3 regions of the Photobacterium japonica genome follow, and region 2 is predicted to be linked to each of the others. Evidence: riboswitches for the same ligand, from Rfam matches in the RefSeq annotation. Region 2 holds a riboswitch; each other region holds the start of a gene.
The links. A riboswitch is a leader RNA that binds a small molecule or an ion and turns the genes downstream of it on or off. The one in region 2 is predicted to bind thiamine pyrophosphate.
Positions count from the first base shown of each region.

Region 1: linked by a shared signal. The riboswitch ahead of thiC (phosphomethylpyrimidine synthase ThiC) and the one ahead of thiD (bifunctional hydroxymethylpyrimidine kinase/phosphomethylpyrimidine kinase) in region 2 are both predicted to bind thiamine pyrophosphate.
Region 3: linked by a shared signal. The riboswitch ahead of thiB (thiamine ABC transporter substrate binding subunit) and the one ahead of thiD (bifunctional hydroxymethylpyrimidine kinase/phosphomethylpyrimidine kinase) in region 2 are both predicted to bind thiamine pyrophosphate.

Region 1 covers NZ_JAKJSN010000007.1:606-10,707, forward strand. The annotation lists tRNA gene L4C36_RS00480 (tRNA-Trp) at 13-89, shown strand; gene crcB (fluoride efflux transporter CrcB) at 226-609, opposite strand; gene L4C36_RS00490 (universal stress protein) at 797-1,219, shown strand; TPP riboswitch at 1,316-1,413, shown strand; gene thiC (phosphomethylpyrimidine synthase ThiC) at 1,557-3,500, shown strand; gene thiE (thiamine phosphate synthase) at 3,500-4,759, shown strand; gene L4C36_RS00505 (HesA/MoeB/ThiF family protein) at 4,749-5,552, shown strand; gene thiS (sulfur carrier protein ThiS) at 5,527-5,736, shown strand; gene L4C36_RS00515 (thiazole synthase) at 5,738-6,508, shown strand; gene thiH (2-iminoacetate synthase ThiH) at 6,520-7,632, shown strand; gene L4C36_RS00525 (aminopeptidase P family protein) at 7,742-9,529, opposite strand; gene L4C36_RS00530 (multidrug effflux MFS transporter) at 9,942-10,102, shown strand, end outside.
Region 2 covers NZ_JAKJSN010000044.1:15,471-25,572, forward strand. The annotation lists gene L4C36_RS16710 (ABC transporter permease) at 1-362, opposite strand, end outside; gene L4C36_RS16715 (ABC transporter ATP-binding protein) at 355-1,167, opposite strand; gene thiD (bifunctional hydroxymethylpyrimidine kinase/phosphomethylpyrimidine kinase) at 1,187-2,038, opposite strand; TPP riboswitch at 2,111-2,208, opposite strand; gene L4C36_RS16725 (VanZ family protein) at 2,287-2,670, opposite strand; gene L4C36_RS16730 (hypothetical protein) at 2,824-2,994, shown strand; gene ylqF (ribosome biogenesis GTPase YlqF) at 3,257-4,204, shown strand; gene L4C36_RS16740 (hypothetical protein) at 4,571-4,993, shown strand; gene L4C36_RS16745 (protein-disulfide reductase DsbD family protein) at 5,139-7,208, shown strand; gene L4C36_RS16750 (protein disulfide oxidoreductase) at 7,218-7,763, shown strand; gene L4C36_RS16755 (aminoacyl-tRNA deacylase) at 7,897-8,415, opposite strand; gene L4C36_RS16760 (NlpC/P60 family protein) at 8,481-9,023, opposite strand; gene L4C36_RS16765 (amidohydrolase) at 9,563-10,102, opposite strand, start outside.
Region 3 covers NZ_JAKJSN010000015.1:85,871-95,972, forward strand. The annotation lists gene leuC (3-isopropylmalate dehydratase large subunit) at 1-1,300, shown strand, start outside; gene leuD (3-isopropylmalate dehydratase small subunit) at 1,316-1,918, shown strand; gene L4C36_RS06685 (DUF547 domain-containing protein) at 2,063-2,845, shown strand; TPP riboswitch at 2,903-3,010, shown strand; gene thiB (thiamine ABC transporter substrate binding subunit) at 3,113-4,132, shown strand; gene thiP (thiamine/thiamine pyrophosphate ABC transporter permease ThiP) at 4,158-5,753, shown strand; gene thiQ (thiamine ABC transporter ATP-binding protein) at 5,747-6,469, shown strand; gene L4C36_RS06705 (PhoH family protein) at 6,558-7,928, opposite strand; gene rapA (RNA polymerase-associated protein RapA) at 8,277-10,102, shown strand, end outside.

The sequences.
Region 1 (10,102 bases), on a different contig from region 2:
TTTACATGCACTAGGGGTGTAGCTCCAATTGGCAGAGCAGCGGATTCCAAATCCGCGTGTTGGGAGTTCGAATCTCTCCACCCCTGCCACATTTAAGGCCCTGATCGAAAGATCAGGGCCTTGCTCGTTTCTGGGATTTATAATTTTCGATGTTCTAATAAAAAAGCTTTCGTTTTGCAACGAGAGCTTTTTTGTTTCTGCGGTAAGGGTGTATGACGTTATAGGTTAGCTTTTCAGCATCAACTGATAACCAATAAAGCAGGCGGTAATACTCAGTGTGACGTTGAGTAAGATGTTCAGGCCAGCTTTGATGAAATCCCCTTGCTGCATCAGAATGACGTTGTCCATGGAAAAGGTTGAGAAGGTAGTGAGTGCGCCAAGAAAACCGAGTCCGATTAACGGGCGGGAAGGTACCGCCCCAATCATGCCTTGATTAAGGGCCGACATCATCAGTCCCATAATCAGCGATCCCACCACGTTCACAACGAGTGTGCCGTACGGAAAGCCACGCCCAAACAAGGATACACAGAATTCAGAAATGAGGTAGCGGGAGCAAGCACCAAACGCTCCACCAAGGGCGATTAGTCCCAGAAAAATGAACTGGTTCATTGGGATCTCATTCGATAAGTAAAGAATGCCATACTAATACCATGTTATGACGGTCACTATCACCTTCCGGCTGCGGTATTTTTGCAATCATTGATTGAGTTGTATATCGCCGTACCCACAAGGGTGTAGGCTGACAATTAGGTATAGCATGGCATTTCGCACATTGTTGAGATTAAAGGAGAGAATCATGGCGCTGTATCCCACAATTTTAGTGGCGGTTAACCCTGACGATAATGAAGCTCATCGCTTGGTAGTGAAAGCTGCGGTGGTCGCAGAGCAAAATAACGCCGAGCTGCATGTCGCCTTTGTCGAGCCGGGCATGGGAAATGTGAGTTTTGCAGATGCCGAACTTGAATTGGATGCCGCTCATGAGAGCCTTGAACATAAGCGCCAGCAGCAACTGATGGCATTGTCAGCGCAGTCCCCCTATCACGTGACGGGTATCCATCTCGCGAATGGTGATGTAATCAAGCATTTGATCGCGTTGACGGAGACGTTGGAAGCGAGTTTGGTGATCATCGGTTGCCGTAAGTCCGGCGTGCATTGGTTAGGGGATGTCGGCCATACCTTATCGCAGCATATTCGTGGCGATGTGCTGGTCTGCCAGTAATGAGATAAAATGAGAATGCAGTAGGGTTTGTGGATGATAGTCGGTGAAATCTCCGTTTCGGGTTGATGATGATAAATGGCTAATTTATACTCAATGCTCAACTTGTCGGAGTGCCCATGGGCTGAGACCGCATTGCGGGATCCGTAGAACCTGATCAGGCTAATACCTGCGAAGGGAACAAGAGAAAATTATCTTTTTTGTCATGTGCTTATATGTTGCCTCATACCTTATAAAGCCTGACTGCAGGATCAGATGATGCTATACCCCTACGTGTAGCCTCTTGTTTACGCACCCATCCGTCAAGCAACTTTCCCAAATGGATTAACAGGAAATTGCTATGTCGAATCGCAAACAAGCGAGACTGGAAGCGAAACAATTTATTGAATCATTGACGATTCAACCTTACCCCAATTCGCATAAAGTGTATGTCACGGGTAGCCGCGATGATATTCAAGTGCCGATGCGTGAAATCTGCTTAGCCGACAGTCTGGTCGGTGGCACGAAAGATGATCCCATTCTAGAGCCGAATGAACCCGTGCGGGTGTACGACACCTCTGGTTTCTATACCGATCCTAACCACGAGATTGATATTTACACCGGGTTACCTCAAATCCGTGAAGCGTGGATCACATCGCGCAGTGACACCGAATTGCTCGATGAACAAAGTTCGGCCTACTCCAAAGAGCGCCTATCAGATACTACGCTGGATGATCTTCGTTTTAGTGAACAAGCCCGTATTCGCCGTGCCAAACCTGGCACCAATGTCACCCAGCTACACTATGCCCGTAAAGGGGTGATCACCCCCGAGATGGAATACATCGCGATTCGAGAAAACATGGGGCGTGCCAAATACCGTGATGAGGTGTTAAACCAACAGCACCCAGGCATGGCATTTGGTGCTAACTTACCGGCCGAAATCACCCCCGAATTTGTGCGTCAGGAAGTCGCTGAAGGACGCGCCATTATTCCTGCCAACATCAATCACCCTGAATCTGAGCCGATGATCATCGGTCGCAACTTCCTCGTGAAAGTGAACGCCAACATTGGCAATTCTTCGGTCAGTTCTTCTATTGAAGAAGAAGTCGAAAAATTGGTGTGGTCGACCCGATGGGGGGGCGACACCGTGATGGATTTATCGACCGGCCGTAATATTCATGAAACCCGTGAATGGATCATTCGTAACAGCCCTGTGCCTATTGGGACCGTGCCCATGTATCAGGCGCTGGAAAAAGTGAATGGGGTAGCAGAGAACCTCAATTGGGACGTGTTTCGCGACACGTTGCTTGAACAAGCCGAGCAAGGGGTGGATTACTTCACCATCCATGCTGGTGTGTTGTTGCGTTATGTCCCCATGACCGCCAAGCGAGTGACCGGTATTGTGTCACGAGGCGGTTCCATCATGGCTAAGTGGTGTTTAGCTCACCATAAAGAAAGCTTCCTGTATGAGCACTTCCGCGAGATCTGTGAGATCTGTGCCCAATACGATATCTCCCTGTCACTGGGCGATGGCCTGCGTCCCGGTTCGGTGGCTGATGCCAATGATGAAGCCCAGTTCAGTGAGTTGCGTACCTTGGGTGAGCTGACCAAGATCGCCTGGGAATATGATGTGCAGGTGATGATTGAAGGCCCCGGTCATGTCCCCATGCACATGATCAAAGAAAACATGGAAGAGCAACTCAAGCACTGCCATGAAGCTCCTTTCTATACCCTCGGCCCTCTGACTACAGACATTGCACCGGGTTATGACCACATTACGTCCGGGATTGGCGCAGCGATGATTGGTTGGTACGGCTGTGCCATGCTGTGTTATGTCACCCCGAAAGAACATTTAGGCCTACCGAATAAAGAAGACGTCAAAGTAGGGCTTATCACGTACAAGCTGTGTGCCCATGCGGCAGACTTAGCCAAAGGTCATCCCGGCGCGCAGGTGCGTGACAATGCGTTATCGAAAGCGCGCTTTGAATTCCGCTGGGAAGATCAGTTTAACCTCGGTTTAGATCCTGAAACGGCACGTGCTTACCATGATGAAACCCTGCCGCAAGAGTCGGGCAAAATCGCTCACTTTTGCTCGATGTGTGGACCGAAATTCTGTTCGATGAAAATTTCGCAGGAAGTGCGTGAATACGCCAAAGATTTGGATCAACAAGCCGCCAAAGCGGTAGCTATTGAGGTGATGGACGATTCGGCGGTGGCGATTCAGCAGGCTGGTATGCAGCAGATGTCGGAGACATTCAAAGCCCGAGGCAGTGAGCTTTATCACCCTGCTAAAGAGGATAGCTAATGAACACCATCTGTTTACCCGATCACCTGACGCCGTTGTTGATGCACCTTGAGCCATTATTGGCTGCCGCTGATCATTATCAGCTGGGCGAGCCGGTGCATCTGGCATGGAGTGAATCGGCAGTGGTAGACATGGATGTGGACGGGCGTCGTTTCAGTGTGGCGTTTGACGCGACACAGCCCGTCAATAACGAGGATGGACGATATGTTTACGTGGTGCGTGACCAATGGCTGGCCCCGTACCCGACATTGGCCGAGATCCAGCAGCAAGTTGCCATCTCATCGCACCTTGTGGTGTGTGGCTTGCCGACCGACAGCGGCTGTGTTGATGTGTGGCACCACGACGGTGAAGCGCGTGCGGTGTATTGCCATCATACTGGCGGCAGTGATGCTCAGCGCGCTATGTTGTTGGCCGCCTTAGCATTGGACTATCCCTTAGAGGATGCGGTGACCTTGGCGCGCGCTTATGCGCGTCGGTATGTGTTTGAGACAGACGGTGACGCTGGCGGTACATGGCCAGTGGATCGCCGTTTGTTTCCGCGTCCGTTAACGGCGAATCACGCCGAGGTTGATGCGTTGGGCTGGCAGTATACCGAAGTGGCTGTGGCGGCTTTTGCTCCTGTGGATCGCTCCAAGTTAGCGCTGTATCCCGTGGTCGATTCGGCAGAATGGGTGGAGCAGTTGCTGACATGCGGTGTCATGACTACCCAACTGCGGATCAAAGATCCCCTCGCTCCGGCGTTATCGTCGCAAATTGCCCGTATTGTGGCTGCGGGCTCCTCGCATCAGGCACAAGTGTTTGTGAATGATTACTGGCAACTGGCGATCGATCATGGCGCGTACGGGGTGCATTTGGGACAGGAAGATTTGACCACCGCCGATCTCGCCGCGATTGCGGCTGCGGGTCTGCGTTTAGGCCTCTCAACGCACGGTTACTATGAAATTCTGCGTGCGGCCGAATTCTCGCCGAGCTACATCGCGCTGGGCCATATCTTTCCAACGACCACCAAAACCATGCCGTCCAAGCCGCAAGGGCTCAACCGCTTGGCGCTGTACCATAAACTGATCGGCGACGCGTTCCCCACCGTGGCGATAGGCGGGATTGATTTGTCACGCGTTGAGAAAGTGTGGCGCACCGGTGTTAGCAGTGTTGCTGTGGTACGCGCCATTACCCAAGCCGACGATCCGGCACTCGCGGTCGCTGCATTTCAGCAGGTGTTGGTGCGCGAGCATAAAGGAGTTCCCGACCATGCTCAGTGATCAGGCGTTCTTACGTTACAGCCGACAGATCATGTTGCCGGAGGTCGGCGAGCAAGGACAGGTCAATCTCACACAGGCCAACGTGTTGATTGTGGGAGCCGGCGGTTTAGGTTCGGCAGCTGCGTTGTATTTGGCTGGCGCTGGTGTGGGTCAATTGGTGATTGCTGATGATGATCACCTTGAGGCTTCTAACTTGCCGCGTCAGGTACTTTATCGGGAAACCGATGTGGGCTTGCCGAAAGCCGAGCAAGCCGCCGCACAATTGCGGGCGCTCAATCCGCTCGTGCGAGTACGTGCGGTGAATGCCCGTTTGGCCGCTGAACGTTTAGCCATGGAAGTGGCACAGGCCGATGTGGTGCTTGATTGTTCGGATAACCTGGCAACCCGTCATGCGGTGAACCGTGCGTGTTATGCGACGCATACTCCCTTGATTTCGGGGGCCGCGATCCAGTGGCAAGGGCAGTTAATGGCGTTTGATTTTCGCCACGGTCACGGGCCATGTTACCACTGTGTGTTTCCGTTGGCGGATCAGGCGCAAGACACCCCGCAAAACTGCAGTACCGGTGGGATCATCGGCCCCGTCGTGGGCAATATCGGTACCCTGCAAGCGTTGGAAACCCTCAAACTGCTGACTGGCGCGGGAGAGGGGAGCTTCTCCCGTCTCCAACACTTTGATGGCCTGACCCTGCACTGGCAATCTTTTCATTTCACGCAAGATACGTCGTGCCCGGTGTGTGGCCCGTCCGTGTCAAAAGAGAGCAATGTTGATGTCGACAATTACGTTAAAGGTTAATGATAAAGCCGTGGCGGTACCGGAAGGGCTCAGCATCACGGCGTTGCTGGAACATTTAGGGATGCCGCTACAGGCCACGGCCATCGCGGTGAATGAAGAGATTGTCTCGCGTCCGGTGTGGGAGACAACGGCCTTGAGTGACGGGGATCGTATTGCCCTGTTTCAAGCGATTGCAGGAGGATGAGATGTTAACGATTGCAGATAAAACCTTCTCTTCACGCCTATTCACAGGCACAGGGAAGTACGCGAACCGCCATACCATGGCGTCATCGATTATCGCTTCGGGCTCTGAATTGGTCACTATGGCGCTCAAGCGTGTGGATATCGACAAGCGGGACGATGACATTCTCGCCCCCTTAATCGAAGCGGGGGTGAACCTGCTGCCCAATACGTCTGGGGCGAAGAATGCCCAAGAGGCGGTGTTTGCTGCCAAGTTGGCTCGTGCGGCATTGGGCACCAACTGGTTGAAGTTGGAAATTCACCCGGATCCGAAATACCTGATGCCCGATCCGATAGAAACCCTGAAAGCGGCTGAGATGCTGGTGCGCGAAGGCTTCATTGTCTTGCCATATTGCCATGCCGACCCGGTGTTGTGTAAGCGGCTAGAAGAAGTCGGCTGTGCGGCCGTGATGCCTCTGGGCGCGCCGATTGGCACCAACAAAGGGCTGGCATCGCGTGATTTTCTCGAAATCATCATCGATCAGGCGCGGGTGCCGGTGATTGTGGATGCCGGTATCGGGGCGCCGTCCCATGCGGCAGAAGCGATGGAAATGGGCGCTGATGCCGTCTTGGTAAACACGGCGATTGCTGCAGCTGCCGATCCAATTGTGATGGGGCGAGCGTTTAAGTTGGCAGTGGAAGGCGGGCGCATGGCGTATGAGGCTGGGCTGGCAGGGACGGTGAATCAAGCCATCGCTTCCAGTCCCTTAACGGCCTTTTTGGATCAGCCAGCATAAAGGAGCGTGCGATGAGTTTTGTCGATGTGTGGCAGCGGCTGGAGTGGGACGATATTCGCCTGTCTATCTACAGCAAGACAGCGGCGGATGTGGAGCGGGCCCTGCGCAAGCCCAAGCGCGACTTGGAGGATTTCAAAGCCCTGATCTCACCAGCGGCGGAACCTTACCTTGAGCAAATGGCGCAGCAGTCAGCGGCCCTGACCCGCAAACGGTTCGGTCATACCATGTCTTTTTATGTCCCGCTCTATTTGTCGAACCTGTGTGCCAATGCGTGTACCTATTGCGGATTTTCCATGGAGAACCGGATTAAGCGACGTACATTGAATGTGGCCGAGATTGAGCGCGAATGCGCGGCGATCAAAGCGATGCAGTTTGACAACATCTTGCTGGTGACCGGAGAACATGAGCGCAAAGTCGGGATGGACTATTTCCGTGAGGCCTTGCCCGCGATTAAATCGCAGTTCAGTTATTTGGCGATGGAAGTGCAACCGCTGGATCAGGCCGAATACGCTGAGCTGAAAACCCTCGGGTTAGATGCCGTGATGGTTTATCAGGAAACCTACCATGCCTCGACGTATGCGGAGCATCATCTGCGGGGCAATAAGATGGATTTCCACTATCGGTTGGACACGCCGGATCGCTTGGCCCGTGCGGGGATCGATAAAATCGGTATTGGTGCCTTGATTGGACTGGATGAGTGGCGCACGGATTGCTTCTTTGTCGCGGCGCACTTGGCGTATCTGGAACGCACTTACTGGCAGACCCGTTATTCCATTTCATTTCCGCGTTTGCGCCCGTGTGAAGGGGGGTTGCAGCCGAAATCCATCATGACAGACCCTCAATTGGTGCAGCTGATTTGTGCCTTTCGGTTACTGAATCCGGAAGTGGAGTTGTCATTATCGACCCGTGAATCCGCGCACTTTCGCGATAACGTGTTGCCTTTGGGGATCACGTCTATGTCGGCAGGATCGAAAACCCAGCCAGGCGGGTACGCGGATGGCGAGCCAGAGCTGGAGCAATTTGCGATCAGTGATGAACGCTCTGTGGCCAAGGTGGCGGAAGCGGTCAAGCAGCACGGGTTTGAAGTGGTGTGGAAGGATTGGCATCACGCTTATTCGGGATAACTGCCTGAGTAACGAAGTCAGCATAAAGAAAAACGCCCGTGCAAGACGGGCGTTTTGTTTTACTCTGTTTCTATGTGGCTTGCTGATTTACTGCTCTTGGATGAGCGGCTTAGCGGCTTAGCGGTGCGGTCGCTTGTTCAAGCCATCCCAAGTCGTCGCCTTCAAGGGCTGGGCTGATCGCCGCAAAGACTGTCTCATGGTAGCGGTTCAACCAAGCCAGTTCGCTGTCTGTCATCAAGGCGACGTCCACCAAGCGACGATCAATCGGCGCACGGGTCAGTGATTCAAAGCCCATGACATGTCTGTCGCCCGCGGTTTCAATCTCGACCACCAACTCCAGGTTTTCGATACGAATGCCGAACGCGTCAGCGCGGTAGTAACCCGGCTCGTTAGACAAGACCATGCCTGGTAGCAGTGCCGTTGGGTTGTATACCTTGGCGATACGCTGCGGGCCTTCATGCACACTCAAGAAGTGGCCGACGCCGTGGCCAGTGCCGTGGTCGTAATCAAACCCGTATGCCCACAGATGTTGACGCGCTAAGGCATCCAACTGTGAGCCAGTGGTTCCCGCAGGGAAGCGAGCTGACGCCAAACCAATGTGGCCTTTTAACACCAAGGTAAAGGTCTGCTTCACCTCATCCCCCGGCGTGCCGATCGCGATAGTACGGGTGATATCGGTGGTGCCGTCTGGGTACTGGCCGCCTGAATCCACCAAGTAAACATTGTCCATTTCCAACACGCTTGGTGTCGGTTGGTTCAGGTGGTTGTAGTGACACATCGCGGCGTTGCCGCCTGCCGCGGAGATAGTATCAAAGCTGACATCGGTACAGCTGCTGTCGAGCGTACGGAATTGCCACAGTTGATCGGACAAGGTGCCTTCATCAAGCAGGTTGCCTTGTGCCACTTGGCGATCAACCCAAGCGAGGAATTTTGATACCGCCACGCCATCACGTACGTGACAGGCTATCATGCCCGCGATTTCAGTGGCGTTCTTCGCCGCTTTTGGTAGCAAGCAAGGATCGGCTGCTTCAATCAATGTGGCGTTGGCTGCACGCAGAACCTGACTGGCCCACGCATTGCTGGTGGCCGGATCGACCAACACCGCTTTGCCGCCTAATTGCTGCAGGGCCGCTTCCAAGGCTTCAGGGGCTTGGACGCGTACGCCGTCACCGACATGGTTGGTAAACTCTGCGGGCAGGCGAGCAGGATCGATAAAGAAATCGACGCTGGCATCGGCATGGATGATGGCCGTCGACAGCAGTACAGGCAGGCTTGGGACATCGCTGCCACGCACGTTCAATAGCCAGGCAATGCTGTCGAGCTGAGTCAGTAGCGCGGCATCGGCCTTTTGCTTGGTGACGTTCGCAGCGATTTGCTGGCGTTTATCCGCACTGCTTTGGCCGACAAAATCCAGCCCCATCAGTTTGGCATTTGACAGCGTCGCAGCAGGGCGGTCATGCCAGAATAACTCGATAGGGTTGTCGTCAATGCAGACCAGCTCCAGTTCACTGGCCACCATGGCGGTGTGGCGGGTCAGCCATGCGCTGCTGTGCAGGCGGGCATCAATGGCCACTTTGCTGCCCGCTGGCAGGTGATCCAAGGCCCATTGCATTGGCGGCTCATCAATCAGGTGGCGGTATTCGTAGATGTCGCCCGGGACTTGCTTGCGCACTTGTACCACGTAGCGGCCATCAACAAACATGGCGGCACTGTCGCGCGCGATCACCGCCATACCCGCTGAGCCGGTAAAGCCGGTCGCCCAGTGCAGGCGCTCGTTATGGTCGGGAATGTACTCCCCGAGGTATTCATCTTCGTGGGGGATCAGTAGGGCATCCAGCTGGTTGTCAGTCAACCACTGGCGGATCTGCGCTACGCGTTGTGCGATATTGGTTTGCATGTGCTTTATTCCTTTCACTTGTCACCGTCCCTGTGACGGCATGGATGCCAGCCTGAAGAGTTAACCGTTCCCGTAAAGGCCGCTGTGTAGCCGCATGAAAAGGCTTAACTGTTCAGGCTGATCGTACTACGTTAGCGTGTTTGCTCAGTGGCTGCAATTGGTGGGCAGTGAAATCCTGTTTACAGCGTAGCAACAGCAATGGAACGGGCTGGATTTATCCACTGTGGCCTGATGTGATGCCAAAGGGGGCACTGAAGAGAGAAGGACATGCTGGCGTGGTGAGGGAGGAATTGAGAAAGGATAGTGATATTCCAAAAAGGAAATCGTGACTTGAATATAAACCATTTCTATTCATATCAGGTTCGACGTAGACTGCCGCCATTCTTCACTCGGACACCCCTGAGCCATCACTATGCAATCAAATCCGCAGCCCACTCCCTTATCCTCTTCCGCTGGCCCGACCGGTGCCAAGTTGGTCACCTTGATGGTGATATTGGTGCTTTTCAGCCCATTGGCGATTGATATTTACCTGCCCGCATTCCCTGCGATGGCAGATACCTTTGCCGTGGATAC
Region 2 (10,102 bases):
AATAACGGTAATAACCAACGTTTTAGCGGTTTGAACAGCAGCATTTGCAACGCAAAAAACAACCCCATGGATAACCCCAGCAGTAAACCCAGCAGGATTTCTTGCGCGGTTACCCAAGTGTGTTTCAACAACACATCATGCCGCTGCACCATGCGTTCAAACACATCCAACGGCGCCGGCAAAATGAACGACGGCATAGCAAACACCACCACAATGGCATGCCAGATACCAACGATGATCGCCGCACTGATCGCCACTCGCACCACAGGATGCGATAACGGGGACGCGGAAACAGCCGCCTTTGTGGAGGATGACGACTGTACAGCAGAGGATGCGGGCGTTAATGGGGTCAAGTTATTCATCATCTTGCTCCAAGCGCGTTAAGATCTCTTGCTGCAGGCGGGCGCAATCGGCATCGTAGTCACGCGGTGTCGTCGACGCTGGCACTTCAAGCGCCGTCGCCCTAGCAGGTTGCCCTTGCAGGATGTACAACGCATCGGCCAGACGCAGGGCTTCTTGCGGATCATGGGTGATCAGCACCACGGTTTTGCCTTTCAGTAGCGTGCAGGCGAGGTTTTGCAATTTATGGCGTGTGACGGCATCGAGCGCCGAAAAAGGCTCATCCATCAGTACCATGGGTTTGTCTTGCATCAAGGTACGCGCCAATGCCACCCGTTGACGCATCCCGCCAGAAAGTTGCTGAGGGCGATAATGCGCTTTGTCGGCTAAGCCCACACTGGCTAATAGCGTGAGGGCTTTATTTTTGGCGTGACTGGCGAGATCAGCATGATGGGTGGTGGAATCGGAGGAACGATGCGATGCTGGCGCACCAAATCGCGTACTCAACATGACGTTATCCAGTACCGTTAACCACGGCATTAACAGATCTTGCTGACCCATGTAAGCGATGTGTCCGTTCAGATCAGACACGGGTGTCGTGGTTAGACGCCCCTTCCACGCGACGTTGTCACCCAATAACCCGGCTAAATAGCGTAACAGCGAGCTTTTCCCGCACCCACTGCGCCCCAATAAACAGGTCCATTGGCCAGCGGGGATCTGCATGTTCAACCCCGCCAACGTTGCCGTTTCACTGTCGAGATAGCGTAAATAGCCGTCTTCAATCGTCACCGTCACCGCACGAGGGGGCGCTAACGGTGACGGCTTCATGGACGTCACACATGGCGTGTTAACGGACATCATTATGCCCAGGGAAGAAATGGTGCACAGGGCCATGACCTTGACCAATGTCTAACGCGTCAGCATGCAAAATCGCCTGTGAGATATACTGTTTGCCCAACGTCACCGCTTGTAATAAATCGTTGCCTTGTGCCAGATAAGACGCGATCGCCGACGACAAGGTACAGCCTGTGCCATGGGTATTGCGGGTTTGTACGCGTTTTGCGCTCAGTTGCTGCACAGCATCGGCGAAAATCAGCAAATCGTTACTGTTCTCGTCTTGCTCAAGATGGCCACCTTTTAGCAATACCGCTTTGGCACCTAACTGACGCAGGTCAGCAATCATCGCCGTCATGTCCGCTTCGTTAGCCGGTACCTGACCACCCACCAGCGCCGCCGCTTCTGGCAGATTCGGGGTGATCACATCCGCCAATGGCAACAATTCGGCCTTCAATGTGCTGATGGCCGAGGTTTCCAATAACAGATCCCCGCTGGTGGCCACCATGACAGGATCCACCACCACATAGGCAGGACGATATTGCTTAATTTTGGCGGCAACGACCTTGATGATATCGGTATCAGCCAACATACCCACTTTCACCGCCACCACATTCAAATCGGAAAATACCGCGTCGAGCTGGAATTCCACATGTTCAAACGGGATAGGACAAATGGCAGAGACGCCCAACGTATTTTGTGCCGTGATCGCCGTAATGACCGAGCAGGCATAACCGCCCGTCGCAGAAATCGCTTTAATATCAGCTTGAATGCCAGCACCGCCGCCACTGTCTGAACCGGCAATGGTTAATACAATCGGCGTTGAGACAACAGGTTGTTGCGGAGTGTACGATAAAATAGACATGATAATCCCTTGAACTGACGTTCTAGAACATATCAAGCCCATACAGGGATAATGAGAAAGGAAAGATCATCATCTGCAAGACAGATAGTTCCCTACGCCAGTGTTAACTGAATCAGGTTCAACGGGTCTCGCAAAGCGATCTCAGCCATCAGGCTCCCCGACTACACTGCTGCGATAGTAACAATATTTAATAAAAGAGCAACATATCAAACTTGTATTGTATTGATTATGTGTATCAAAACACTTTTTCACATGCTTTTCGAAACATTTGTGTTGGTAAAATGACTCACCACATAACGGGCAAGCATCGCCAATGAAATGCCACACACAATACCGCCACCATTCGCGGCCATGTCTAACCACTCCCCATAACGGTTCACATACGGTTGAATCAGCTCTATCGCCCCACTCCACAACCAAAACACGCCACCCAATGCGATCCAGTATCGCGGTCTGACAAACGCCGCTGGGAACATTAACGCCGCATAAGCAATAAAATGGTGGGTTTTATCCGTTCCCGGCACCGTTGGCAAACTGGGCATGGGCGACAGGGATAACAGCGTGATAGCCAACAGTGTTAAAACGGTAATTGCCACCCAGTAGCGTTGCATTAAACGGAAAATCATTATCATAAGAGCTCAATATAAAAAAGGGTGCATAACTTACTATGCCCTTCACGTAATCACAAGATGACCAAGATCAAGCTGTCACCTATTTCACTCTCAAACGGTATACCGCTTGTCTACGCTTATAGTAAGCCCTTTGAGTGCCAGCAAGGAGGAGTTATGGACTTTTCAGAACGCATGAAGTTACGCGGCAAAGCCGAAGAAGACCTGTATTTTGCAAAACGTGACAAAGCCCTTATTGATGCCATCCATGATATGGCGGCAGAGGGCCGCATCAAGCAATGGCATGAAAATGTAGACAAGGACGATGACCGACCCCCTCGCACATGAACAGGCACGACAACGGCAACCCGATTCGCTAACGTGGCTGGCTATCATTAACGCACAGTAAATACGCGCATCTCCGTTTACCTTCTGCCGCTTCCACAGCAACGGCGTGAAAAGATTTATGTATATCAAGAAGTACGTTACACTTCCTCACAAACCGTAATCGTTGGTGATGCAGGCGACTGCTGCAAATAACCGACATGAATTCCACCGGTTGCGCTTACCCAAGGTGCTCGCACGCCGGAAAAGAAAATAGAGCTTCCCTATGAGTAACACCATCCAGTGGTTCCCGGGCCACATGCACAAAGCGCGTAAAGAGATTGAGGAAGTACTTCCAAAGATCGATGTGATCATTGAAGTGCTTGATGCCCGTATCCCTTTCAGTAGCGAAAACCCACTGATCAAAACCTTTCGTGAAAAGAACAACAAGCCTGTCGTTAAAGTGCTGAACAAGCGTGACTTGGCGGATCCGGAAATGACGGAGATGTGGATCAATCACCTTGAAAAAGAGCAAGGCGTAAAAGCCATTGCCATCACCACTGAAAACATTAACGAAGTGAATAAAATCACTGAGCTGTGCCGCAAATTGGCGCCACACCGTGAAGACATGGGCAAGCATATTCGCACCATGATCATGGGTATCCCGAACGTGGGTAAATCGACCATTATCAACACCCTTGCGGGTCGTTCAGTGGCGATTACCGGTAACCAGCCAGCCGTTACCCGTCAGCAGCAGCGTATTAACCTGCAAAACGGGATCGTACTGTCTGATACCCCTGGAATTTTGTGGCCAAAAGTGGAAAACCCACACAGTGGTTTCCGCCTTGCCGCAACGGGCGCAGTGAAAGATACCGCGATGGATTACATCGATGTGGCTTTCTTTACCGTTGAATACTTGGCACAAGCCTACCCTGAGCGCTTGAAAGCCCGTTACGACATTGACGAGCTACCAGAATCTGAAATCGAAATGATGGAAGAAATCGGTCGCAAGCGTGGTTGTCTGAAATCAGGTGGTCGCGTGGATCTGCACAAAGCCTCTGAAATTCTGATCAATGAACTGCGTAACGGTACGCTGGGTCAAATCACGATGGAACGCCCAGAAATGATCACCCAAGAGTTGATCGATGTGGCTGTAGAAAGCGAGCGCAAAGCCGAAGAAAAAATTCGCGTAAAAGAAGAGCGTCGTAAGCGTTACTTGCGTAACAAGCGCTAATTTTCACGACCGTGTCTGCGTAAAAACAGGCGCATTGCAAAAACGGCATCGTCGTCATGCAATCTGGAGCCACCTGCACTGAGCGGCAGGTGGCTTTTTCACCCTTGCAGCCCTGCAAAAAAACAACGAAAATAGCCCATACTCAAGTGAACGCCCAATACCCTTTCGTTGAAGATCGCATCTTGAGGGAATTTAGGGTGATAGGGAAACTTTTCGTGCTACGGCCGGTCTGATTTCGTTCAAGCATGTTTATTTTCAGCCTGTTGATACCCAACACGCTGACTGAAGTAAGGTCTAAAAACGTTTTTCATGTATGCCACTGACACACGCCGCCAACGAGCCAAATACGCCCTATGGTTAATCGCCATGGCGATGTTTGTGTGCACCAGTCAAAATACACGACTAACAACGACCTGCTCGGCATCACCGACCGTCAACGCGGTTGATACGCTTAACGCGACCTTTATCACCGGCAATACACCGGCGTTGGCACAATCAAACCCTATCGTCGCGTTTCTTGCCATGCAGATCGACGCGTTGCACGCCGAAGCGCAACAAAATGATGCCCTCACCCGCATAGCCAACAGCGACATCAGCAACGCCTGTTCGCTGACTGACCACCTGCTACCGTGGCACTCGCCCCAACTTGAACACGGCATCATCAATTTACTGTTTATCGTCCTTACCTTTGCTGTCTTTGCCGGCGCAGGGTTACTGGTACCGGTTCTCACTGAACCGATTATTCCGACGCAGCGGCGTCACCTGACTTTTTGTGTTTTCCGGGAATGAAACCGGCTGAGTCCATTCTGGCCATCGCGTAAGCGCGTTCTGTAACGTTTTTATTTTTGGAGTCACCACAGTGAATCACCTGTATCCACACGGCCGCATCGAAGCTCGCCGTGTCTCAACCACCCGTACTTTCGTTGTGCTAATCATGGCATTCATGAGCCTGTTCATGTCGTTAAATGCATGGGCAAACAACGCCTCTACGGGGTGGTTAAATAACCCAGACCACCCGCCTATTCAAGTGCGCTTTATGCTCACAGGGCAAACCGATCCGGCCGCTAAAACAGTCGAAGGGTTGCTTGAAGTCCAACTGAATGATGATTGGAAAACCTACTGGCGCAGCCCGGGCGAAGGTGGTGTTGCCCCCTCGATTGATTGGGCATTGTCCAGCAATGTCAGCGATGTCGACTGGCATTGGCCGATGCCAAAACGCTATGAGTTCTTAGGCGTAGAAACCCTTGGCTATAAGCACCACATTAATTTCCCCATGACTTTGCACATTGAAGACATGGAGAAGCCGGTTTTTGTGTCCGGCAAATTAACCATGTCGTCGTGTACCAATATCTGTGTGCTGACCGACTACGAGATCACGCTAAACTTCCAACCGAACGCGGTACGTTATAACGAAGAAGCCATGCACTTGTACAACCAAGGCATGAGCCACGTCCCACAAGCGCAACCGTCCGTCACCATTGATGCCGCCAGTTGGGATGAAAAAAGTCGTGAGCTCACGCTGGTTGCTACCAACAGCTTAGGCTGGCAGCAGCCGGATGTGTTTGTCGATGGCGACACCCAGAACGTGAAAGACGCTTCATTCTTAAAGCCGACTGTCGACATTAATGGCAACACGCTGATCGCAACAATGCCGGTAAACAGCTGGTTTGGCACACCAAAACTGAACAATGAAACCTTGAATATCACCATCAGTGATAACGGTTTTGCGGTCGAAGAAACGGCGGTTGCCAGCCATCAACCCCTTGCGATCCCCGTAGATAGCAGCACTAACTTATGGGAAATCATCGGCTTTGCCCTGCTGGGTGGCTTAATCCTGAATATCATGCCTTGTGTGCTTCCTGTTTTGGGGATGAAACTGAGTAGCGTGATTGCGGCAGAAGGGTTGGCACGAAAACAAATTCGCTTGCAGTTTTTGTCGTCGGCAGCTGGCATTGTGACTTCATTCTGGCTACTGGCAGGCTTCCTGATCGCACTGAAAGTATCAGGGCAAGCGCTCGGCTGGGGCATTCAGTTCCAGAGTCCGTTTTTCATTGGTGCGATGGTGGTGATCACCGCCCTTTTCGCGGCCAACATGCTGGGGCTGTTTGAGATCCGCCTGTCGAGCAATACCAATACCTGGTTGGCCACCCAAGGGGATGAGTCTTACGTCGGTCACTTTGTGCAAGGCATGTTCGCGACCCTACTGGCAACGCCGTGCAGCGCGCCATTCTTAGGTACCGCCGTGGCCTTTGCCTTGGGCGCCGATATGCTGACCTTGATCGCTATCTTCACTGCGCTGGCCATCGGTATGGCAGCGCCGTGGTTGGTGATTGCCCTCTTCCCACGCTTGGCACAAATGCTGCCTAAGCCGGGGGGGTGGATGGACAAAGTCAAAACCCTGTTTGGCTTCATGATGCTTGCGACCAGCGTGTGGTTACTGAGCTTGATGACCAACTTCCTCAGCACGCCTGTGGTAGCCATTATTGGTGCACTCATGCTAACCGTGTTGCTATGGCGATTGGGCAAAACGAAAGGCCGTAAACCGGTGATCTTCGCACTCGCCATGGTGGTACTGGGTAGCGGTGGTGGTTTGATCGCGGGCAGCATGACCGCCGATAACTGGTCAACGCCACTCCCGCAAGATCATGCATGGCAGCCGCTGGATGTAGAAGCGATTGATGACTATGTGAAAGCAGGCAAAACCGTGGTGGTGGATGTCACGGCCGATTGGTGTATCACCTGTAAGGTCAATAAAGTCAGTGTGCTATTGCAAGATCCGGTACACAGCCAACTTGCCGGCGACAACATCGTGCTTATGCGTGGTGACTGGACCAAACCGTCAGATTACATCACCGGCTACCTACGCTCAAATGGCCGTTACGGGGTACCGTTTAATATCGTCTATGGTCCGAAAGCACCGAAAGGCATCCCCCTACCGGTGATCCTGACCAATGATGATGTGCTCAATGCGCTATCATCAGCTGCACAGTCCGCCACACAGTAAGGCAAGCTGATGACGACATCTCAAGATAAACACGCATCGGCACAAACGGGTGCGAATCCCCCTTCTTCACCCCGTTGGAAACGCTGGTTGAAAGAAGCAGTATGGATGCTGATATTGGTGACTGTTGTCAGTATGGGGGTGGACATGTGGCGCAGTCGCAATCTGCCGACGGACACGCTACCAACACCACACCTGCAAACGTTACTTGGTGAGCAGATGGATTTAGCCGCTCTCAGCCAAGATGAACCCGTCATGCTGTATTTCTGGGGATCATGGTGTTCTGTATGCCGCTTTGTGAGTCCCGCCGTTAACTGGTTGGCGGATGACTATCGCGTGATCACTGTGGCGTTAAACTCTGGCGATGATCGCCGGTTAGCTGCCTATCTGGATCATCATGATTACCGCTTTACAACGATCAATGATCAACGAGGTAATATCATGAAAGCGTGGGGATTCACGGCAGTACCCACGGTGGTGATCATAGAGAAAGGCAAGGTCGCCAGTGTGACCACCGGCTTTACCAGCCTGCCTGGATTGTGGCTAAGACTGCAATAACCGCCACACACTCCGCCCAATATAGACATAGCCCACGGCATCATGCCGTGGGCTATTTTTTTAGACCTGTCTCGAAGTAGTCTTGTACAGTCTGTCTAGTACGATCATCAATCGATAAACACTGCGACGTGATTCACTCCCACTCCCAGTGTCGCCCTTCATGCCCTTGTGAATACATCATGCGATAGCCGCTAATGTTTTGGTGCGGTACGTCTTTCATGATCTTTTGGAACTGCGTTTGATCCACATGGATCAAGTGCTTGTGGTCACCGGACTCAATGTACAACTCGTCTTGTTCGAGCAACATGTCATCCACCAGCATATCCACCTGATAAGCAGGTCCTAATGAGGGCACCGCACCCGGTTCACAGTCTTGAAAGAGCTGCGATAACTCATGCTCCCCGACCAAGAAATACGGTTTGCCGAGCATGCGACTGATTTTATCAATCATCACGCGTCGGTTAGAGGGCACGACCGCCATTAAAAATTCGCCTTGCTGATCTTTTAGCACTACCGCTTTAGCGACTTGCGCCGTCGGAACGTGAGACGCAATAGCGGAACTAAAAGATGTGTCAGTGTGCTTATGCTGGGTGAGATTAAAATCGATATTGTTATTGTCCAGGAACTGCTCGACAGTCATTGCGATAGCCATAGGATCACCTCGTTTACGTTTTGGTGCTCCTAGAGTATAGCGGTCTATCGAGATCAGCATCTCACCTACGGGGTAATACGACGGGCTTGCCAATAGGTGCGTTGCCAGTATGGATTGTTCAGACTAGAGATCATGACACCCTGTGAGGTTGATGCATGCAGGAACTGTTCATCACCGACATAGATCCCCACATGGCGCAGGTTACGACCCGTTTTAAAGAAGACCAAATCCCCTTTTTTGAGTGCTTTTATATCCACCCATTTGCCTTTACGCACTTGCTCAGACGTCGTGCGCGGCAATTGCATTTTCAGGACATCAGAAAAGCCCACTTGTACAAATGCTGAACAATCAATGCCTTTACGGCTGGTGCCGCCTAATTTATACGGCGTGCCTTGCCACTGACGATAGACCGTATCAAACGTCGGGGTTGATGACAGTGGCACGTCCATCGGTATATAGGTATAGCGGGGATCGTTACCACTGGTGCGGTGGTTTGCTGAGTGCTTCTGTGATTCCAGTGTCTGGGAGTTTGATTGATCATGATCCGGGGCAGAACTGCAACCTGTGACCAAGCCTGCCACTAACATCGTATATACTGCTATTTTCACCGCTCACGCTTCCTTTACTGCAATCGAAATGACAATTATTTATGGTGGATAATTGTGGATTCTATCAAGTTTAGACCCTATCAACCATGTAATCCTCACAAGAAAAGGCACATTGATGGCAAAATATGCACATCCTGTTTTTTCCAGCCCTTCATATGAAAAAACACACCCTTTTATTTGTCTCGTTATGACGCTGAACCACAAAAAATAGCCTGCATCACATAATCCGAACGCGCAAAAATGCAGCGCTAAGATTACGGTAAGGTAGTAGCGGTAAAGGAATAATGAAAGGATGAGAAAAGGAGTAAATGAGAAAGGTTATGCAGCGAAAAACAAAAAAAAGGCTAGCAAAAAATGCTAGCCCATAAACTCCACACAACAGAAGAAATAGATACGAAAACACAACCTATGGGTTAATGACTGTATCTACTGAGGGTAGTTATCGCCTGTATCCGTGGTGTTATCCAGTTGTTTTTTTCCAAGCAAGAAACAACTGCGACAGGCTTCACGCTCTCCTTCTTATTGCCAATAAAACTCGGTCAAAACAAGGAATTAGTAGTTTGATTGACCGATTTCATTTTCTCATGCACAAAGGTAATCTCCCCTTGTAACATGGTCATTAAAACGGTGGATTTTGCGATCTGTTCTGCATTCAGTTTCGTTAAATCCTTATCGACAAATGCTAAATCCGCCGACTTGCCAATCACAATACTGCCAGTGACCGATTCAATCCCGAGCGATTTAGCCGGTTCAATCGTGTAGCTCTCGATCGCCTTATGGATATCATTCAGCGCATAGCGTTCTGGCTGCTGTAAGTTTTCACTAATACGCTCAAGAGGCGAAACATATTGAGCTCCAATCCCCCCGCTGCTTAATGCGATACTGGTTGAAAACTTCTCCAGCGCTTTCACGCTGACCACCTTGGCATGATTCGTTGCACTATGTGCAAGTTCAGCGTCTTCCGCGGCATTGAACAAAAAGTTGACCGTCACACCCAACTCATTGAACAGTGGATATTGCACTGGCTTAATGAACTGCATACCTGTCACCGTAAAGCGTTGATCATCGCTATTACGACG
Region 3 (10,102 bases), on a different contig from region 2:
CTTTGATGGCCTGCGAGAAAAAGGCCGTCCGGTGCGGCAGGTGAACAAAACCTTTGCCACCATGGATCACAACGTCTCAACCCAGACCAAAGACATTAATGCGTCGGGCGAAATGGCACGGATCCAAATGGAAACACTGGCCAAAAACTGTGAAGAGTTTGGCGTCACCCTGTACGATCTTAACCACCCGTATCAGGGCATTGTGCACGTGATGGGGCCAGAACTGGGGATCACCCTGCCGGGCATGACGATTGTGTGTGGGGATTCTCACACCGCCACGCACGGCGCCTTTGGCTCGCTGGCCTTTGGGATCGGCACTTCAGAAGTCGAACACGTGCTAGCGACCCAAACCCTGAAACAAGCCCGCGCCAAGACCATGAAGATCGAAGTCAACGGCAAAGTCGCTGACGGCATTACCGCCAAAGACATCGTACTGGCGATCATCGGCAAAACCACCGCCGCTGGTGGGACCGGTTATGTGGTCGAATTCTGTGGGGAAGCCATCACCGATCTGTCGATGGAAGGCCGCATGACCGTGTGTAACATGGCCATCGAACTGGGGGCCAAAGCCGGTTTGATCGCCCCGGATCAGACCACCTATGACTACATCCAAGACCGTAAATTCTCCCCGCAAGGTGACGATTTTGATGCGGCAGTGGCGTACTGGGATACCCTGAAAACTGACGAGGATGCGCAGTTTGATCACGTGGTGACACTGGATGCCAAAGACATCAAACCACAAGTAACATGGGGCACGAACCCCGGCCAAGTTATTGCAGTCGATCAACCGATCCCATCCCCGAGTGATTTCAGCGATCCGGTTGAGCAAGCCTCTGCCGTGAAAGCACTGGCTTACATGGGGCTGGAAGCAGGCAAAACCCTGGCCGATTTCCGCATTGATAAAGTGTTTATCGGTTCGTGCACCAACTCACGCATCGAAGACATGCGTGCTGCTGCTGCGATTGCCAAAGGCCGTAAAGTGGCCGCCAATGTGCAAGCTTTGGTGGTACCGGGATCGGAGCAAGTGAAAGCACAGGCTGAAAAAGAAGGGCTGGATACGATCTTTATCGAGGCCGGTTTTGAATGGCGCCTGCCGGGCTGCTCCATGTGTCTGGCGATGAACAACGATCGCTTGGGACCGCATGAGCGTTGTGCGTCCACCAGTAACCGTAACTTTGAAGGCCGTCAGGGCCGTGATGGTCGCACCCACTTGGTGAGCCCGGCCATGGCCGCTGCTGCCGCGTGTGCGGGCCACTTCGTTGATATCCGTGAACTTGAACCTGCGGCAACGCCGGCCTAACAGAAGGAACGCACAATGACAGGATTCCAACAGCATACTGGCTTGGTCGTCCCACTGGACGCCGCCAATGTCGATACCGATGCCATTATTCCCAAGCAGTTTCTGCAAAAAGTCACCCGCACCGGGTTTGGCAAACATCTGTTTCATGACTGGCGCTTCTTGGATGATGCCGGTCAGCAGCCGAACCCCGCGTTCATCATGAATGCGCCGCGCTATCAGGGTGCGAGCATTTTGCTCGCCCGTGAAAACTTTGGCTGTGGATCATCCCGTGAACACGCCCCGTGGGCATTGGCAGATTACGGTATTCAGGTCATGATCGCGCCGAGCTTTGCCGATATTTTTTACGGCAACAGCATCAATAACCAAATGGTGCCGGTACGCCTGACTGAGCAGGAAGTGGATGAACTGTTCCAGTATGTGGACGCGAACGAAGGCGCAACCATCACGGTGGATTTAGAAGCGATGACGGTCACCTCCAATGGCAAAGTATATACGTTCGAGATCGACGCCTTCCGTCGTCACTGCTTGCTTAACGGTCTGGATAACATCGGTCTGACGCTGCAACATGAAGCGAAAATCGCGGATTATGAGCGCAATATCCCCGCATTTTTAGCCTAACCTCGATTCACAAAACGCGCCTCAGCCAGATAACATCATGGGCTGCGGCGCATTTTTTATCCTCCCGAAAGCTTTTCTCTTCTTTGCCGGTCTGATGTCTTAACCCTATATAGGCTCATCAGCCCACTTTTCAAGGAGATCGCCATGCGTTTGATCTTGCTCGTCAGCTTGTTACTCATCCCCTCGCTATCGTGGGCTGCGCCCAAGGCCGACCTCTGGCCATATTGGCAGGCGACCCAAGCCAACAGTACGCAGACCGTCGATCATCAACGCTGGCAACAGTTGCTGGATCGTTACTTGGTCGTCGCGCCCTCACAAACCCGCTTTCGCTATAGTGCCGTCACCGACAACGATCAGTACGCACTGGGCCGCTACCTGCGCGATCTGGCTGCTATCGATCCGCGCCAACTCAATCGCCGTGAGCAGTTTGCCTATTGGGTGAACCTGTACAACGCGCAGACTGTGAAGCTGATCCTCGCTCATTATCCGGTGTCGTCTATCACCAAGATCGGCGGCTTTTTCAGCTTCGGTCCGTGGGATGACGACGTCGTGACCATCAACGGCAAACCACTTTCCCTCAATGATATCGAACACCGGATCTTGCGCCCTATCTGGCGTGATCCGCGTATTCACTACGCAGTCAATTGTGCCAGCCTCGGCTGTCCTGATTTGCTGCCGCGCGCCTTTACCGCCAATAACACCGACACCTTGTTAGAGCAGGCTGCCAAGCGCTTCATTAATAGTGACAAAGGCGTCAAGATAGACAGCGATCGCGTCCAGTTATCCTCCATTTATGACTGGTACGGGAGTGACTTTGGCACGCAAGCGCAGCTGCAACAGCACCTCAACCGCTACCGTACCGGGACGCCTGTCACCTTACAACATGTCCGTTACGACTATGACTGGCGACTCAATGCTGCCCAATAAGTGATTGTCTTCCTTGCTGAGCACTAGCCACGCCAGCATCCCCCTATTACAATATGCTCGTTCTCATTGGGGAGCCCGAACACAAAAAAGGGCTGAGATTGCACCGCAAAACCCACTGAACCTGATCCAGTTAGCACTGGCGTAGGAATTGAGACCGAGTCATGCACTTTCTGCCCAGATCAGACACATTCGACTGACAGGCAGATCTCAACCCTGTGCCCTCTTATTTATCTCGTTTGCCGGATGCAAACGTAGCAGGAGCACACCGTGAAAAAAGCCCTTTCCCTTTTTGCTGTCTCATTGACGAGCGCGATCGCCACCAGCCCAGCATGGGCCGCAGAAAATGCCAACGCGAACAGCGATAACACGCTGACCGTGTACACCTACAGCTCATTCGCCTCTGACTGGGGACCGGGACCGGCGATTGAAAAAGCCTTTGAAGCGCAGTGTGATTGCGATTTGCAATTCATCGCACTGGATGATGGGGTATCCATTTTGAACCGCGTGCGTCTGGAAGGCAAAAATTCAAAAGCCGATGTGCTATTAGGACTGGATAACAACCTGATCAGCGAAGCGAAAAAAACCGGCCTGCTGGCCGAACACACCGTGGATACCCGTCAAGTCACCATCCCGAATGGCTGGACAGACACCACGTTCGTGCCGTATGACTTTGGCTATTTTGCTTTTGTGTATGACAGCAGCAAACTGACTAACCCACCGAAAAGCTTGGATGAACTCGTCAAGCGCGATGATCTCAACATCCTATATCAAGATCCTCGCACATCCACGCCCGGCCAAGGCTTAATGCTGTGGATGAAGTCCGTCTATGGCGATAAGGCCGCAGACGCGTGGCAACAACTGGCGAAGAAAACCGTCACCGTCACCAAGGGCTGGTCGGAAGCCTACAACATGTTCCTGAAAGGCGAAGCGGACATGGTGCTGTCTTACACCACGTCACCGGCTTATCACCGGATCGCAGAGAAAGACGCGAAATACAAAGCCGCGAATTTCAGCGAAGGGCATTACCTGCAAGTGGAAGTGGCCGCCAAGCTGAAAAGCAGTGATAACCCGGTACTGGCGGATCAGTTCATGGCCTTCATTTTGACGCCGGCATTCCAAGACCAAATCCCAACGGGCAACTGGATGTATCCGGTGATCAAGCAAACGCTACCCGAAGGCTTTGAACAATTAACCCTGCCAAGCAAGGCACTGGAATTTAACGCCGATGAGGTCGCGAAACAGCGCCGCAGTTGGATCCGAGAATGGCAATATGCGCTGACTCAGTAACTCATCCCGATAGTAGGCACTTACCTTGCATTCCCGCCACACCGCTTTATTGCCCGGCCTGTTTAGCGCCGGGCTCATTATCGCCATCGTGATCTGCGCCTTAGGGGCGTTAATCGTTGAAGCGAACACACTCGATATCCTGCCGTTATGGCAGGATCCGTATTTACGCCATGTAACGGGCTTTTCCTTTACTCAAGCCCTACTTTCGACACTGCTAAGTGTCGTGCCGGCGATCCCTGTCGCCTATGCACTGTCACGCCGCCAATTTCCCGGAAAAGCCCTGCTTTTGCGGGTATTTGCCATGACGCTGGTGCTGCCGGTGCTGGTCGCGGTATTCGGTCTGTTGGCCATCTATGGCAATAACGGTTTACTGATGCATGGCCTACATGCGTTAGGCTGGCAACCGGATGTGTCCCTGTACGGATTGCAAGGCATTTTGCTCGCTCATGTATTTTTGAACCTGCCGTTAGCGACACGCCTGTTGTACCAAAGTCTGGACAGCATTCCGCACGAACAACATCAACTCGCGACCCATTTGGGGCTATCCAGTGGGCAGCAGTTCATGTTTGTCGCCTGGCCGCGTTTGCGCCAGCAATTACCCCATGTAATTGGCTTGGTGTTCATGCTGTGTTTCACCAGTTTTGCCGTCATCATGGCACTGGGTGGCGGCCCCCAAGCCACCACCATTGAGCTGGCGATTTACCAAGCCTTACGTTACGACTTTGATTTAGCCGGCGGGGCGATACTGGCACTGTGGCAAATGGTGCTGTGTGGCAGCTTAGTGCTGCTGACTCAACGGTTTGCCAAACCGTTAGCCACCACGCACACGTCGGCTAAACAAGCTCGCCAACCACAGTTTGATTCCTTAGCCAGTCGCTGCTGGGACGGCGTGTGGATTGGCCTTGCGCTGCTGTTAGTGCTACCGCCGCTGTTTGCCGTCGTGCTCGCGGGGCTGAATCCCCACACCCTGGGTCAATTACAAGCCCCTGCCTTGTGGCAAGCGGTAGGACAATCGCTACACATCGCCATCATCGCCGCCCTGCTGGCCGTGATCGGCGGCGTCGCGATATTGCTCACCAGCCGCCAATGGCGCTTACGCCGTCAACGTTGGGCCGCCGATGGCATCGAGTTGATCGGTACCATCATTTTGATCACGCCGGGGCTGGTACTGAGTACCGGGATCTTCCTGTTATTGCGCCAGTTTACCGATGCATTTTCCGTCGCGTTCTGGGTTGTGGTGGCTGTGAATGCTCTGATGGCGCTGCCGTATGTACTCAAAACCCTGAGCCAGCCCATGCTGCATATTGCCCAACAATATGACCCGCTGTGCCAAAGTTTGGGGATGCACGGCCTCACCCGCTTGTGGCTGGTGGAATGGCGGGCATTACGGGCGCCAATAGCCCAAGCACTGGCGATCGGCTTTGTGCTCTCACTGGGTGATTTAGGGGCCATCGCCCTGTTTGGCAGCAATGATTTCCAAACCCTGCCACTGTATTTATTCCAACTACTGGGCAGCTACCAAATGGACGCGGCCGCCGTCACGGCATTGATCTTATTACTTTTGAGTTTGGGCTTATTCACACTGGTGGAAAAGCTGCTCATACGGAAACCGTTATGCTAACTCTGAGCCAACTCTGTTATCGCTATCCACGTCTGGATCACCGCACGCAAGACACCGCGCTGTGCTTTGATTTACAGGTCAATCAAGGGGACATCGTGGCGCTGATCGGCCCAAGCGGCGCCGGTAAAAGTACCCTGCTGGCATTGATTGCAGGCTTTCTGACCCCAGCCAGCGGTGCGCTAACCATCGCCGGTGAACCGATTGACCAACAACATCCGTCACAACGCCCGCTGTCGATGCTATTTCAAGAACATAACCTGTTTCCGCACCTGAGCGTGCACGACAACATCGCGCTGGGACGCCATCCGGGACTGCGCTTAACCACGCAGGACAAGGCGGATGTGGCGGCGGCGGCAACCCGTGTTGGGTTAGCGGACTATCTGACCCGTTTACCGGAGCAACTCTCCGGCGGCCAGCGTCAACGCGTGGCATTGGCGCGTTGCTTGCTGCGTCAGCGCCCATTGTTATTACTGGATGAACCGTTTTCCGCCCTTGACCCCGCGCTGCGTAAAGAGATGCTGGCACTGGTGCAAACACTGGCGCGCGAACAGCACATCACGGTGTTGATGATCACCCACAGCCCAGACGATGCACTGACGATCAGCGATAAATGCGCCTTCATTGAGCACGGGGAAATTACGCTGTTTGGGGACACGCAAGCCATGCTGACCACGCCCGAGCATGACGGATTAAAGCGGTACTTAGGGATGAGTTAGCGAGCACTACCGTTCAATCCCAGACAGACAAGGGCGATGCACTGGTGCATCGCCCTTTTTTATTTATGCATTGTTAGGTGTGCTTAGATTACAGATTTTCTTCGGCAAATTCTGCCAAGCGACTGCGCACGACCCCATTGAGATAGATATTGGCACTGCCCTCGAAGTTTTTGAAACGCTCAACGATGTACGTTAAGCCCGAGGTGACGGGAGAAAGGTAACTGGAATCAATTTGCGCCAAGTTGCCCGAACACACCAACTTGGTGCCTTCACCGCAACGGGTGATGATGGTTTTAATTTGTGAGGCGGTCAGGTTCTGACACTCATCCAGCAGAACAAACGCATTTTGGATTGAGCGACCGCGCATAAAGTTAATCGATTTAAATTGAATATTGGCTTTATCGAAGATGTACTTCATTGAGCCATCGGTACAGACATCGTTTTTGTGCAGTGCCTCCATGGTGTCGGTGACCGCCGCCAGCCACGGCAACATTTTTTCTTCTTCTGTGCCGGGTAAAAAGCCAATGGATTCAGCAATTTCCGGTGTGTTACGGGTCACGATGATCTTGTCATACATGCTCTTTTCAATCACTTGCTCGAGCGCGGCAGCCATCGCCAAAATGGTTTTCCCGCAGCCCGCCGGGCCAGTCAAAATCACCAAGTCAATATCCGGATCCATCATGGCATCGAGTGCCATGCCCTGATAAATGTTTTTCGGGTGGATCCCCCACGCCTGACGGTGCATCAACCGCTCATGCCCAATGTCTTTCAAGGTCACGGTATCGCTGTCCAGCGTCTGCACTCGCGCCGCAAAGTCCGCGCTTTCATCAATCAGGTATTGGTTAATGAACGGCGTCTCAAACAGCGCGATCGGTAAGGTATGCAACGTTGCACGCCCGCGGTTTTCAGAGTGACACTCACCGACCTGAGCCCAGAAGCTCCCCGTGAATTGATGGAACCCTTTGGTCAGCAGCTTTACATCGTCAATCAACTGATCGCTGCGGTAGTCATCCACATGGCAGACCCCCGCCCCTTTGGCGCGCAATCGCATGTTGATGTCTTTGGTGATCAGTACCACTTCCCGCGGCGCGTAATGGGCCTGAAGATACAGTACCCCGTTAAGGATCCGGTTATCACCGGCTTTATCAGCAAAGGCGTGCACGGTTTCCGTGATTTCATAATCAGCGAAAATCGCCACGGAGCCTTCGACTTGTGGGTTAATGGGGATCCCTTCGGCAATTTGCTCAGGGGTGGCGTCGTGGAAGATATCCTCTAACGCGCGAATCGCAACACGGGCATCACGCGACACATCGCGTTTGCTGTCTTTGATGCGATCGAGCTCCTCTAGCACGGTCATCGGAATGACCACGTCGTGCTCCTTGAAGGAGTAGATGGCGAGGGGTTCATGAAGCAGAATGTTCGTGTCTAGGACAAAGACTTTCCTTTCAGCGTCATCCATAAGGACCTCCTTGGTAACGAAGTAACGGGGTTGCCCACCGCTGTGTTGCTGACCGAAGTCGGCATGGGGTTGTTACTATTAAAGACCGGAGACAATGAACTAAATGTGACACACCCAGTTTGTAATTTTCTTGCTACTTTGACCGTGACCTTGCTCACGGCATGCAGTAACATATCCTCCCTTTTTTACCGGTGCGAATTCTGGCTTACACTTATATACCAACGACAACAGCCGACACCGGCTGCGCTCAACTTATCGTACGGTATATCTTTGAGTGTAGATCAAATATGTGAGCGCACCGGCTTCGCATTCTCCTTAATTTCAAATAATTAGAAGGTTTTAACCACTATGCCATTTGCTTTGGGTCAACGTTGGATCAGTGATACTGAAAGTGATCTCGGTTTAGGGACAGTCATGGCTGTCGATACCAGAACCGTGACACTCATGTTCTCCGCCTGTGATGAGAACCGTCTCTACGCTCGTAATGATGCGCCCGTGACCCGTGTAATGTTCAATGTCGGTGATGTGGTTGAAAGCCATGAAGGCTGGTCACTCAAAGTAGAACGCGTCGATGAAACGGGGGGCGTTTTCACCTATATCGGTACCCGTACGGACACAGAAGAAGAAGACGTGGTGCTGCGTGAAATATTCCTCAGCCACCAGATCCGTTTTAACAAACCGCAAGACAAACTGTTCGCCGGTCAAATCGACCGTATGGATCGCTTTGCCCTGCGCTACCGTGCGTTGAAGAACCAGTACGAACAACACAAGAGCGCACAACGCGGTCTGTGTGGCATGCGTGCTGGCCTGATCCCCCATCAGCTCTACATCGCCCATGAAGTGGGTCGTCGTTACGCGCCTCGCGTCCTGTTGGCCGATGAAGTGGGTCTGGGTAAAACCATCGAAGCCGGTATGATCATCCACCAGCAAGTGCTGGCAGGCCGTGCCGAGCGTATCCTGATCGTGGTGCCAGAAACCTTGCAACACCAGTGGCTGGTCGAAATGATGCGTCGTTTCAACCTGCACTTCTCGATCTTCGATGAAGAACGTTGCGTAGAAAGCTTTGCCGATGCAGCTAACCCTTTTGATACGGCTCAGTATGTGCTGTGTTCGTTGGACTTCCTACGTAAAAGCCGTCGTCGCTTTGAACAAGCCTTGGATGCCGATTGGGATTTGATGGTCGTCGATGAAGCTCACCACCTTGAGTGGAGCGAAGACAAACCAAGCCGTCAGTACCAAGTGGTCGAAGCACTGGCAGAGAAAACGCCGGGCGTATTGCTGTTAACGGCCACGCCAGAGCAATTGGGCCATGAAAGCCACTTTGCCCGTCTGCGCCTGCTCGATCCGGATCGCTTCTACGACTACGAAACGTTTGTCGAAGAAGAGCGCCAGTATGCCCCGGTCGCCGATGCGGTATCCCGTCTGCTATCTGGCGAAACGCTGGATAACGACGCCAAGAACACCTTGGTGGAACTGCTGCCCGAGCAAGACATTGAGCCGATGCTGCGTATTATCGAAGCGAGCGATGTCGACACCGAGCAACAGGAAACCGTTCGCCGTGAGTTGATCGATAACCTGATGGATCGTCACGGTACCGGCCGCGTGCTGTTCCGTAACACCCGTGCGGCGATCAAAGGCTTCCCACAACGTCACCTGAACATGTACCCGCTGCCATTGCCGACGCAATACCAGACGGCCATGCGTGTGGCGGCCATGATGGGCGGCAAGATGAGCGACGAACAAAAAGCGGTGAAGCTGCTGTACCCAGAAGACATCTTCCAGGAGTTTGAAGGCGAGTCAGCAACGTGGTGGCACTTTGACCCGCGCGTGAACTGGTTGCTGGATATGCTCAAAGCCAACCGTCAGGAAAAAGTGTTGGTGATCTGTGCCCGCGCACAAACCGCCCTGATCTTGGAACAAGCCCTGCGTGAACGTGAAGGGATCCGTGCCACCGTGTTCCACGAAGGCATGTCGATCATCGAGCGTGATAAAGCCGCCGCGTACTTCGCCCAAGAAGAAGCGGGCGCGCAAGTACTGTTGTGTTCAGAGATTGGTTCAGAAGGCCGTAACTTCCAGTTCGCCAACCAGTTGGTGATGTTCGATTTGCCGAACAACCCGGACCTGCTGGAGCAACGTATTGGTCGTCTTGACCGTATTGGCCAGAAGCGTGACAT